3 regions of the Neobacillus sp. NPDC093182 genome follow, and region 2 is predicted to be linked to each of the others. Evidence: riboswitches for the same ligand, from Rfam matches in the RefSeq annotation. Region 2 holds a riboswitch; each other region holds the start of a gene.
What was found. A riboswitch is a leader RNA that binds a small molecule or an ion and turns the genes downstream of it on or off. The one in region 2 is predicted to bind S-adenosylmethionine.
Positions count from the first base shown of each region.

Region 1 (4,263 bases), on a different contig from region 2:
TGGCGTTGATCTCTTTAGCCAAAACGCAAATAGCTTCAATATCTGTAACCTTTAATAGTGGATTTGAAGGTGTTTCTACATAGAATGCTTTCGTGTTAGGCTTAATTGCCTCTTTTACTTGATTTAGGTCTGTCATATCTACAAATGTATGTTCAATCCCGAACCGAGTCAGTACCTGAGTGACCATGCGATAGGTACCGCCATATACATCTTCGGTAATAACGATATGGTCACCAGATGAAAGAAGTAGGAAAGCTGTTGAAATAGCAGCCATTCCCGACGAAAAAGCAAAACCCCTTGTCCCGCCTTCTAATTCCGCAATTACATCTTCGAGCGCTTCTCTTGTGGGGTTTCCACTTCTAGCGTAATCGTATTTTCCGTAACTTTCTATATCAAATTGATGGAAGGTTGATGCATGTTGGATCGGTACACTAACTGCTCCAGTGTTTGGATCTACTTTATGCTGATTATGAAGGAGCTTGGTTTCAAAACTATAATTTTCTGAACTCATTATCCAATCACTCCTTCTTTTAATTTCGCTAATGCCTGTTCAAGGTCTTCAATAATGTCTGTTGGGTCTTCAAGTCCTACAGAGAATCTTAATAGTCTGTTACATACACCTGACTGAATTCGAATTTCTTCTGGAATGTCAGCGTGGGTTTGTGTCGCTGGATAAGTAATAAAGCTTTCTGTTCCGCCAAGGCTTTCAGCAAATGAAATGAGAGAAAGACTTTGAAGGAATGGATTCACCCAAGCTTCATCTTGTAAGCGGAAGGAAACCATTCCTCCATTTCCTGGATACAGGACATCTGTTATACCGTCATGGTTAGAAAGGTATTCAACAATGGCCTTCGCATTGCTTTCATGTCTTTGCATTCTTAGTGATAAAGTTTTCATTCCACGCATTACTAACCAGGAATCAAAAGGACTTAGGACTCCACCGGCTCCATTATGATGAAAAGCCAATGCCTCACAAATTTCTTTACCTTTGGCAACGACCAGACCAGCTAGGACATCATTATGGCCGCCTAAGTATTTCGTCGCACTATGAATGACAATATCCGCACCCAGCAGGATTGGCTGTTGAAGAAGCGGTGTATAGAACGTATTATCAACAATCAGAATAATTCCGTGCCTTTTCGCAATTTTTGACACAGCTGCTATATCTGACTGCTGCATAAGCGGATTGGTCGGAGTCTCAAGAAAAATCGCCTTGGTTTGAGGGGTAATCCTTCTTTCAATCTCTTCAGGACTACACGTATTAACATATTGAGTCTTCAAGCCCCATTTTTTAAATCCCTTTTCTAGTAAACGATACGTTCCTCCGTACAAGTCCTCACTAACAATCCATTCGTCCCCAGACTCGAAAAGAGAAAGGATTGTAAAAATCGCTGCCATCCCCGAACTGCAAGCGAACCCCTGATCTGCGCCTTCAAGATCGGCAATCGCCTTTTCAAGGAGCTGACGGGTAGGATTACCTGTCCGTGAGTAATCAAATCCCGTTGATTGCCCGATTCCCTCGTGACGGTAAGCTGTTGAAAAATAAACAGGAGGATTGACGGTGCCTGTCACCGTATCACTTCTATTACCAATTTGAGCTAACTTTGTATCAATCTTATAAACCATGATCCGTATCCTCCTTTATATAAACAAAAAAAGTCTTCTATAAGAAGAAGACTTTTGGATGCACATTCGCATAGGTCATTCTTCTTATCTCACAAGTTACCTAATAACTTGATGGACTTAGCACCTTTTCAATGATAAAAAATGTCATTGAAGGTTGCTGAGACTTCATAGGGCCATTCCCTCAGCCTCTCTTGATAAGAAAGTATAATATTTAGACTTTTTATAAAATTTACTACACTAAAGCAGAAGTGTCAATTAATATTTAAAGGAAATCTATTTATACAAGAAAACTTTTAAATTATTTTTACGAATCGATGGTTGCTAGCAAGACATTTGTAACATCAGTGTGATGCTGAGTTTTTAGAGCAGTAATAATAAAATATTAATTGATATTCTTGCCTTACCTAACCTTTTAAAAATAATCTCTCCGTCTTTTAAGTACTTAACGACGAATGCAGCCGCACCAAGGAAGATATATCTTTTATCATAAACTTAGTTTAATGGATACACAAAGTTAAAGTAGAATGTTATAATGAATCAAAAAAATAAGGTAAGTCTATTTTTTTTTTGTTTGTGAAGGCGGTTTCAAACTCGTTTGGCAACGATCTTTTTTGCATTCTAATTAAGAGGAGTGATTATTTATATTTTACCATTGAGAAGATGGAAATTAGAATTGGAGGAAAATACCTGTGAAAAACATGTTTATGATCGGAAATGCACATCTCGACCCCGTATGGCTTTGGCGCTGGCAGGAAGGTTTTCAAGAAGTGAAGGCGACATTTCGTTCAGCACTCGATCGTCTAACAGAATATGAGAATTTTATTTTTACTTCAAGTTCTGCTGCGTATTATGAATGGATAGAAAAAAACGATTCAAAAATGTTTCAAGAAATCAATCAAAGAATTCAAGAAGGCAGATGGATTATTTGTGGCGGCTGGTGGATTCAGCCGGATTGTAATATTCCAAGTGGTGAATCATTTGTCCGACAAGGGCTGATCGGCCAGAACTATTTTAAAGAAAAGTTTGGGGTCACCGCCACTGTTGGTTACAATGTTGACAGCTTTGGTCATAATGGAATGCTGCCACAAATTTTAAAGAAATCCGGCATGGATTCTTATGTATTTATGAGACCTGGTCCAGAGGAAAAAGGGCTGCCGGGCAGGTTGTTTTTATGGGAATCCAAAGATGGTTCTCGGGTAAAAGCGTTTCGCATTCCCTTTGAATATTGCACCTTTGACCATCTAGAAAATCACATCATGCATTGTAAAAATGAACTTAAGCATTCTTTCAATCATCTAATGTGCTTCTATGGTGTTGGTAATCATGGCGGCGGGCCGACAAAGGAAAATATCGAGATTATTGAAAAATTAAACCAATCGATGGAAGATACCAATCTTATGTTTAGTTCACCGAATGAATTTTTTGACCATGTAGAGAGTTTTAAGGATACTCTTCCGGTTGTCCATGACGATCTGCACCATCATGCGATTGGTTGTTATTCTGTTCATTCCGAAGTAAAAAAGCTAAATCGATATTCTGAAAATCTCACTTTAATGGCTGAGAAGTTCTCCTCGGTTGCCAACTGGACGACAGATCAACCGTATCCAGAAGACATGAATCAGGCTTGGAAGGGAATCTTATTTAACCAGTTCCACGATATTTTAGCGGGGACAAGCATTTCAGAAGCATATGATGATGCTAGAGATTTATTTGGCGAGTCGATCAGTATTGCAACACGAAATATGAATTACGCCCTCCAATCGTTAAGTTGGAATATTGATATCGAAGAAGAAAAAGACATGAAGCCAATGGTCATCTTTAATCCTCATTCATGGCCGGTAAAGGTAAATGTTGAAATTGAGTATGGGCTTTTTGTGAATTATTTATTGCCACAAGAATTTATTATTGAAGATATTAATGGAAATGAAGTGCCTTACCAAATCATTGATTCTGTTGCGAAAGTACCGAATCGAAAAAGAGTTGCCTTTGTGGCTGAACTTCCACCATTAGGATATAGCACGTATAAACTTCGTGCGGTTAAGCCGACAAAAGAGTTTGAATCTGTAAAAGTAACCGATCACGAAATGGAAAACGACCGCTTCAAGCTAGTAATTGATAAAGAAACTGGTGGAATCAGCAGTTTATTCGACAAAGAGAAGGAAATCGAAGTGTTCAAGAGTAATGCGGCTATCCCTTATGTCATGAATGATTCTTCCGATTCATGGGGACATGGGAAACTTCGCTTTGATGAAATCGCCGGAGTCTTCAAGCCAATCCGGATTAAAAAGCTGGAAGAAGGTCCAGTAAAAGGGGTTATTCGGGTTACGTCTAAGTTTCAATCATCCACGATTGTCCAGGATTTTATCATGTACAAACAGTTAAATAAGATTGAAGTGAAAGTGAAAGTAAATTGGCAAGAAAGTTACCAAACGTTAAAACTCAAGTTTCCAGTAAGCTTTAATCAACGGCATGCAACTTCTGAGATTCCATTTGGGCATGCTTCGCGCGAGGCAAACGGAGATGAAAAGCCAATGCAAAATTGGATTGATGTAACAGGCACGATTAGCAAACAAAGGAAAGATATATATGGTTTAAGTCTTCTTAATGACGGCAAATATGGTGTCGATGTAAGTGGAA
Region 1 is NZ_JBIVOI010000005.1:233,416-237,678, forward strand. Features, by position in the region: gene metC (cystathionine beta-lyase) at 1-511, opposite strand, end outside; gene ACIQAA_RS11915 (methionine biosynthesis PLP-dependent protein) at 511-1,626, opposite strand; SAM riboswitch class I at 1,708-1,827, opposite strand; gene ACIQAA_RS11920 (alpha-mannosidase) at 2,325-4,263, shown strand, end outside.
Region 1: another riboswitch for S-adenosylmethionine. It lies ahead of ACIQAA_RS11915 (methionine biosynthesis PLP-dependent protein); the one in region 2 lies ahead of ACIQAA_RS31395 (phosphoadenylyl-sulfate reductase).

Region 2 (4,263 bases):
TTCACGAAAAGTCCATCAACTGTTTCAAGTGCTGCTTTTTGAATGTACTCATGTGCACGGTGAATAGGATTTCTTGTTTGGAAACCGACAACTGTTTTCCAGCCTTTTTCTTCAAACAATGCACGTGTTTCTTTCGGCTCGAACCAAACATCGCCGAAGATTCCTTTTTCAGGCTTTTTAACTAACACTACTTCACCGGCCACATAGACAGGTCCTCTTTCATACAGACGCTTAACTCCTGGATGAGCAGTTTCTAGTGTTTTATAAATCTCAACGGCTTCCTTGTCTAAATTCGGTTCATACCATTCTGAAACGGTAATAACCCCATATACCTCTTTATTGTAAACAAGCTTTATTTTCTCCCCCACTTCAAGTGTTGCTGCTGTTTCATAAGAAACCGGAAGTGTAACAGGAATAGACCAAATCGTATTGTCTGCAAGGCGCATGTTCTCTACGACATTTTCATAATCTGCTTTTCCAAGAAAACCGGTTAGTGGACTAAATAACCCAACACCGATCAACTCAAGGTCACTTAAGGCAATGGCGTCGATTTCGAGTTCTTTTACAATGGATGTTACATCATAGTTTGGATCAAATGCTTGGATTAGTTTACCTCCATGAGGTGCTGGTAAAAATGACAACAGAATCATACCTTTCTTTTTTGAATTTACGTTATTTTATTAAAAATCCTCTAAATTAGAGATTTATATCAGCGATAAAGAATTTATCGTTGAAATCAAAAATGTTTTAGCGAAGCGAACAAACTACTTTTCTGCTGCTTCTACGACTGGTTGATTCGACCTTTTCATCAATGACGACACTCCAAATACGGAGATTAAAACACCTGCCATTGCTACAATCGGATAAAAGTTATGTTCAATCAGCAATTGGATAAGTGTATAAGAAAGCACCATAGATAAAACAGGTGACACAATCCAAACCGTAAGAAGCTGAACCACTATACCTTTTTTTAAGACAGACTTGCCTTGTTTGGCAAAGCCAATGCCGATAATTGAAGATGTTGTGATTTGTGTCAGTGGTACAGGAATGCCGAAAACAGAGGCGACAGTAACAATCGCTGCTCCTGTTCCAGAAATGACACAGCCCTCTTCCAGACGAAGCGTGGTAATTTTCTTCCCATTTGTTTCAAGAACACGATGACCTAACAGAATGGCACCAGCTGCTACAAAAAGCCCGCCCCAGAAAATACCGGCACTTGTCGACATGATATCAGCCCCGACTAGCGGTCCCACTGCATTGGCAACATTGTTCATCCCCGCTGAGAAAGCTTCAAATAACCCCATACATACGACAAGAACAGAAAGGATTGGAATGGCTTTCGGCGCTTCCATCCAACGTTTCAACGTTTTATTTTTTAATAGATTCGCAGCTAGAATCGCAATCACGAATGCCGCAAAAGGAGTAAGCAGCCAAAAAAACATAATCCATGCAAGGTTACTCACAAACACAGATTGATAGACAATTCCAGCCCCTACTACTGATCCTACTGCTACTTCACTGGTGGAAAGTGGTATCCCGAATATATTCGCTAAAAATAAAGACAGCGCAGCTGATGCTAAAACGATGAGAGCGATTGGTACGGTAAAAGTGCTGTTTGGTACAATTCCGCTGCCAATGGTTTTTACTACTTCACCGCCGCCAAGCCAAGCCCCAAAGAACACGGTAATACCGCATAGTAACAGTGCCAGCTTTTTCTTCACCACTCCTGCTCCGTAAGAAATTCCCATCGAAGCAGCTGCACCACTTGCACCAATATTAATTGCAAAAAATAACCCTATCGTAACTGCTATAATTGTGAGCAAACTAAAAGCCCCCTTTTAGGATGTGTGTAAGCCACACTCCGTTTTGCCACTTCCCGCCCAGCGCCCTGCACGTGAATCACCATCTGCCGTAACAGGCTGTGTACAAGGGAAACAGCCGATACTAGGGTAATTTTGATCATGTAAGGTATTGTAAGGGATATCTTTTTCCTTGATATAGTCCCAAACTTCGTCCCATGTCCAGTGAATAAGCGGACAGATTTTAATATTCTGAAACTTATCATCTTTATTAAGAAATTGAGTGTTTGCTCTAGTGGGTGATTGTTCTCGGCGAAGCCCTGAGATCCAAGCTTGTTTTGCCGTCAGCGTCTCCCTTAATGGAATGACTTTACGGATATTACAGCATTGGTTAGGCTCCCTCTTCCATAGTGCTGACCCATATTGCTCGCGTTGTTCATCTAATGTCAGCTTTGGGAGTTTTCGCTCAATATTTAGTGAAGGAAAACGCTCTTCGATTTTGTTAATTACCTCATACGTTTCCGGAAAGTGTAAGCCAGTATCTAAGAATACAATATGCGCGTCTGGCTTAACCTGCTGGATAAGGTCGATTAATACAATCGCTTCAGCTCCAAAGCTCGAAGCATACACAATTTGGTCTTCTGGATACGAGTTGTATGCCCACTCTAATACCGATTTTGCTCCCTTTGTTTTATCCTCAATAGAGAAATGATCGGATATTTGGTTCAAGTTTTCATATGTTACCGGTGTAGCCATTACTATAAACCTCCTCTGTTTATCAAAAAAGCCTTCCCGAAAAGGAAAGGCATCTCACGATAGTTTAACGCCTTATCTCCCAAAATGAAGATCATTTTGCTGGAATTAGCACCTTGCACAGCAGGTTGCCGGGCTTCATAGGACCAGTCCCTCAGCCTCTCTTGATAAGTATTTTGTATTTGATGAAATTAATCCTACCATACCAATAGGTTTTATGTAAATGAGTAAAACAAAAATTTTGAAAAATAAATTTTCTACCATTTTATTCCATTCGCCAAGAAAAAAAACGCCCTGGACGCAATACCGTCTAGAACGCATTAGTTAGACATCACTTTCCATTTTTCTAATTGACTTAAACCTCGTTGATCCGTTAGTTGTTGTTTTGCGATCTCTATTCCTTCTCCTATGTCATTTACTGCACCAAACAGGTGATACCTTATGCCAGTATTAAATAGCACTTGATTGTAATAGGGCTGGAGTGATGCAGATTGTTCCCCGCTGAGAATCGCCAGCGTAATGTCAGACTGTTCTTGTACAGACAGCTTGATATCTTTATCTAACTCGTGCACCAACAGGCCGTATTCCTCCGGTTTTACGATGGAAGATTCAATCTTATTGTCTGTTATTTTGTAAATAAAGCTGTTGCGGTGAACAGGCAAATCCTCAGAGCCTTCCGTTCCTTGAACGACATAGACATTTTTAAAGGAAAGCTCTTTAAACATAGGTGCAATTTTGTTAATCGCTGTCCGATGATATGCACCCATCATCAGAGATTCTGCATTAGCTAGATTTAATAACTTCTCTACTGTATTAAAAAGAGTTCTCACCCCCAGCTCTTTGCGGATTCCTCGCAGCTTTCCTAAACTAGAGCAATATTCCTCTGTGTTTGCAAAAGCAATTCCTGCTTCTTGGATTGTTTCTGCCAATCTTTGCGGCGGTTGAGAAACATTAATACCTAATTGTAAAAGAATATCCTTGAGCGCTGTTCCATATTTCGGCGGCAGTGAATCGCTGCCATGTAAAAACACTGGAAACCCGTATTCAGCCATCAAAATGGCAGCAGGAATAGTCCCCGTAAAGGAATTCCTTCCATTATACGGACTGGCTAGATCAATAATAGACCGGTTTGACACTTCAAGTTTATTGCTAACATCCTGATAGGCAAGCACAAACGCCAGCAATTCCTCCGGCGATTCCGTTTTCAAGCGGAGCGCAATCAGATAGGCAGCAATTTGGGCATCTGTTGCCTTGCCGCTAATAATCGTTTGAGCGACTTCTTTTGTTTGTTGATAGTCTAAGTCTTTCGACCCTCTTTTTCCTCTTGCGACTTCTTTAAGCCATTGTTGCATAGCTTTCCGCCTTCCCCTCTGCTTCTAGTAAACTTATTTTATCACGGAAGGTGACAACTTCTCCAACAACGATCATAGCAGGATTTTGAATACCTTCTTTTTTAACCACGCTGACAATTGAGCTTAGTGTTCCTGTAACGGTTCGCTGCGCCAGAGTTGTTCCCTGCTGAATGATCGCAACTGGAGTATTTTCCTTTTTTCCATGCTTCATTAATTCCTCGCAAATATACGGGAGGTTTGTGATTCCCATATAAATTGCCAGTGTGTCAACACCTGTAGCTAGGCTCTTCCAATTAATGTCGGTTGGTTTCCCCTTCGGCTTATGCCCCGTGACGACAGCAAAAGAGCTTCCTAAATCG
Region 2 is NZ_JBIVOI010000029.1:26,118-30,380, reverse strand. Features, by position in the region: gene sat (sulfate adenylyltransferase) at 1-650, opposite strand, end outside; gene ACIQAA_RS31400 (sulfate permease) at 765-1,823, opposite strand; gene ACIQAA_RS31395 (phosphoadenylyl-sulfate reductase) at 1,839-2,555, opposite strand; SAM riboswitch class I at 2,625-2,726, opposite strand; gene ACIQAA_RS31390 (anthranilate phosphoribosyltransferase) at 2,873-3,904, opposite strand; gene cobA (uroporphyrinogen-III C-methyltransferase) at 3,888-4,263, opposite strand, start outside.

Region 3 (4,263 bases), on a different contig from region 2:
ATATTTCCAAATGACTGTAGACCTTGTACGATCACAATCAGAATTCCCACTGTAATCATCATCGTGACAGTATCAAAACGCTGGTAGCCATATGTAATGGCCAAATCCCCAATTCCACCGCCGCCGACTGCGCCAGCCATTGCCGACGCCCCAACAAGACCGATGGTCGCAATGGTAAGGGCAAGAACTAGTGAGCTGAGTGCTTCTGGAATTAGAAATTTACTAATAATTTGCCATGGGGTTGCGCCCATTGCCTCTGCTGCTTCAATGACACCAGGATCAACCTCTAGTAAGGAATTCTCTATCAATCTAGCAATATAGGGTCCTGCATAGAACACGAGAGGAACAACTGCTGCTGCTGTTCCAATTGAAGTTCCAACAATCAACCTTGTCACGGGGATCATGGCAACCAATAAAATAATGAACGGAACGGATCGAAAAATATTAATAATTCCATTCAATACATTAAAAAACGGCAGATTCTGAAGCAGATGGCCTTTCCGTGTTACGACGAGCAAGATTCCCAGCGGCAGTCCAAGGATGGTTGAGAACAAGAGTGAGAAAGCGACCATTTGGACCGTTTCAATTAAAGCAGAAATAATTTGCTCTGAGTTAACTAGCATGTGCTGTCACTTCCTTTATGCTGATTTTCTTCTGGTTAATATAGGTTAATGCACGGATGACTTCTTTGTCAGAGCCTTGGAACTCAACAATTAAGTTTCCAAACGGTGTGCCTTGAAGCTCAGTAATGGTTCCGAACAATACATTAATATGAATATCAAACTGCTTGGCAAGTTCGGAGAGCAGAGGCTGCCCGGCTGAGCTGCCTACAAAATTGATTCGGAAAACCTTTTGCATTCCGTCATGTTTTTGAATGATATCTTTTATAGAATCAGGGATATGGTCGTTCATGACGGAGCTTACAAAGTTCTTTGCCGTCTCCGTTTTAGGAGATGAAAAGACGTTAAACACCGTGCCTTCTTCGATAATTTTACCCGCTTCAATCACCGCCACTCGGTCGCATATTTCTCTGATGACCGCCATTTCATGGGTAATGATTAGAATGGTTATGTTGTATTCCTTATTGATTTTTTTCAACAGCTGTAAAATGGAGCTGGTTGTCTGTGGATCGAGTGCAGATGTGGCCTCATCGCAAAGTAGAATGGATGGCTGTGTTGCCAAGGCTCTTGCAATGCCAATTCGCTGCTTTTGTCCGCCTGAAAGCTGGTCAGGATAATAGTCCGCTTTGTCTGCTAACCCGACAAATTCTAGTAATTCCTGAACGCGCTTTTTAATCGCATCCTTGGGAACTTTGGCAAGTGTCAGGGGCATTGCCACGTTGGAAAACACTGTTTTTGAGTTTAATAGATTAAAGTGCTGAAAAACCATTCCAATATTTTTCTTAATCTCACGGACTTCTCTGACAGACATAGATGTGAGGTCATGACCATCGACGATTACCTTTCCAGAGGTTGGACGCTCTAGTAAGTTTACACAGCGGATAAGTGAACTTTTACCGGCACCGCTAAACCCGATCACTCCGAAAATCTCTCCCTTATTAATCTTCAAATCAATTCCATTCAATGCAGCAACCTGCTGTCCGCCACTTTCATAAACCTTTTTAAGTTTCTGAAATTCGATCATGGTATGTAACTCCTTTTTTGGGAAGTGTCCCGTTTTTGGTAAAATAAAAAACCCTCTTCTTGGAAACAAGAAGAGGGCATGCCGATGCAAAGCAAAGCAGTAAGCTCTTCTTATCTCCCAAGCATTTTGCGCTTGCTGGATTTGGCACAGTCTCCGAATAGATTCCGCTGCCGAGGTGTCATAGGGCCAGTCCCTCAACCTCTCTGGATAAGAAATATTATTCAATTAAAAATAAAAAACCTCTTCTTGAAAAAGAAGAGGGCAAATTGAAAAAAATCATTGGGCCTCTTCTTATCTATCAAGTCGCACTTGCTGGATTTGGCACAGAATCATAGATTCCGCTGCCGAGGTGTCATAGGGCCAGTCCCTCAACCTCTCTTGATAAGAAGTATTTTTACTTTATTCATTTTTTGAACTTGTTAATTAATCTACTGTAGGAATAGTCAAAAGTCAAATCCCCTTTTTAAAATAATGATTAATCGTTTAGACTTAAATCGCTTTCAATGCTTACAGATAGGCATTTCCAAAAAAAAAAAAAAAATTACCGCAGGCCTCCGGTAAAACAAAAAAAGAGAAAAGAGAGCGAGTATTTTCGCTCTCTTCCTTGATCTTTTAACGACTATCTTCTTTTCACCAAACTAAGTACCCCTTGGATGATTAACACAAGTGAGAATAAAAGGACAGTTAAGACACCAATTAGGAGAACTAACGGACTAAGCGGTGCAAAAAATCCAGTTAGCGGTACTCTTAATAAGGCAAAACCAGCAAGGATACATAAGAAGTATAAAAAAGGACTGCGGTCTAATACACTCATTGCATACTCACTCCTTTCTTGGGGGTTAATTCATTAGTATTCATAAAGGGAGTTATTTATTTACCAGAATAATAAATTAGTTCCAAATAACCATTCTTTTGGAAATTTAATCCTTTCCTGTAGACGGAAGGAGTAGTTCTTTTGACACGTTATTTAGGTGGTGATTAATATGTGACTATATATGTAAGGATTTGGAAAGTATAACTTTTAATTAGTTGCTTTTGAAGGAGACAATCCATCTATGTGGAAGCTGGTATTTATATTCTTTTTTATTCTTGTTATCATTGCATTCCTAGTTCCAAAGAGATTGAGTAAAATTGAATTGTATACAACGAGTCTTTTTGCGTTGGTTTTTGGTATTAATGTAGATTTGGTTCTCGTCTTTAAATACCATTTGTACGGATACTTTGGTGAAGGATTTCAATGGCTGGGGTTTGTTGCTGAATTCCTTTATTTTATTCCGGTCAGTATTTTGTTCTTAAACTATTATCCCTTTAAAGGGACAAATCAACAGAAACTCTTTTATATCCTTGCATGGACAGCAGGATCCTCCATTATCGAATTTATTGTTGAAAGGACTCATTTTTTCAACTATACAGGCTGGAAGCTCTGGTATTCTATCTGCCTCTATCCCTTCGTTTTTCTCATCTTGGTTGCTCATTTAAGGATGGTTAGGAGAATGATAAAAATAGGTAAATAAAGATGAGGTTGGAATCAACTGAGCCCAACCTCATCTGTAACGAACATTTAAACCTCATCAAAATGCTTCCGCTCTTTCCTTCAATGTTTTTTCCGCTGCAAGCTCCGGATGAACCCTTCGTATGACGGTTGGTCTTAAGAGAGCAAGGACTACACCCAGGAATAATCCAGATGACAGCAGCAGACCCCATTCAGCAGGGAAGACGTCGTACAGAAAACCATACAGCACCATTCCTAATGGAGATAAAGCCATGGCAACTAGTTTCGACGAGAGAAAAAACACGCCCCTTAAATTCGTCAGCAATTTGTTTTTGCATCATCACTTGGGTTGGTGTGTTGACGAATACAAAACATGCGCCTAAACCAAGTTCAAGCATGATGTAGTAGCCAAACATTACATTATAAGACATGGAGAAAAGTAAAGGTAAGGTGGCACCTCCCATGATCATCCCCATGAGAGAACGTTAAGAAATTGAATCCAATCATGTCTATATTGACCCTATGACACAGGTCGACTTGGACTATACTGAAGCGATTCTTCATTTTGCGGTCGGTAATTTTGCTGCGGCCACTCATGTAATGGAAAATGCTTTAATTTTTTCAAAAAAGCACCGAATCTTTTATCGTGCGGATGATTTATACAGAATCGGTGCCGGCCAGGCCATGATGTTCAGTGACAAAGAAAAGAGAGAGCTTTATTTACGCAAGTTAAAACAGTACGGTGATTTTGCCGAGGATATTTTATCTATCCTCGTTCATGATCTGCTCATTGCCATGGCTCTCATTGCTGAGAACAAAGAGTACGCCAAGGCAATCGAAATCATTGATCATTACTTAGCGGATCCGCAAGAAGAAGAAGTGGTAGAGTCACTTTATAGAATGGAAAAAGGAAAAGCTTTATATGGTCTTGGAGAATTTACCGAAGCGATTCATGAATTTAAAAAAGTTGAGACGCCGGCCACTACTCACCATCCGTTTGATTTGTCACTTTTTTATGTTCGATATTCATACAAAGCTCTATGCTATTGTGAGCTTGGCGAAAGGAAAATGCGCTTCAATCCGCCGAATTAGCAGTGAAGAATTTCGAGAACATCCCATTTTTGCCT
Region 3 is NZ_JBIVOI010000003.1:81,383-85,645, reverse strand. Features, by position in the region: gene ACIQAA_RS07860 (methionine ABC transporter permease) at 1-623, opposite strand, end outside; gene ACIQAA_RS07855 (methionine ABC transporter ATP-binding protein) at 613-1,644, opposite strand; SAM riboswitch class I at 1,752-1,858, opposite strand; SAM riboswitch class I at 1,933-2,032, opposite strand; gene ACIQAA_RS07850 (hypothetical protein) at 2,264-2,458, opposite strand; gene ACIQAA_RS07845 (CBO0543 family protein) at 2,700-3,158, shown strand; gene ACIQAA_RS07840 (hypothetical protein) at 3,216-3,461, opposite strand; gene ACIQAA_RS07835 (hypothetical protein) at 3,674-4,228, shown strand.
Region 3: another riboswitch for S-adenosylmethionine. It lies ahead of ACIQAA_RS07855 (methionine ABC transporter ATP-binding protein); the one in region 2 lies ahead of ACIQAA_RS31395 (phosphoadenylyl-sulfate reductase).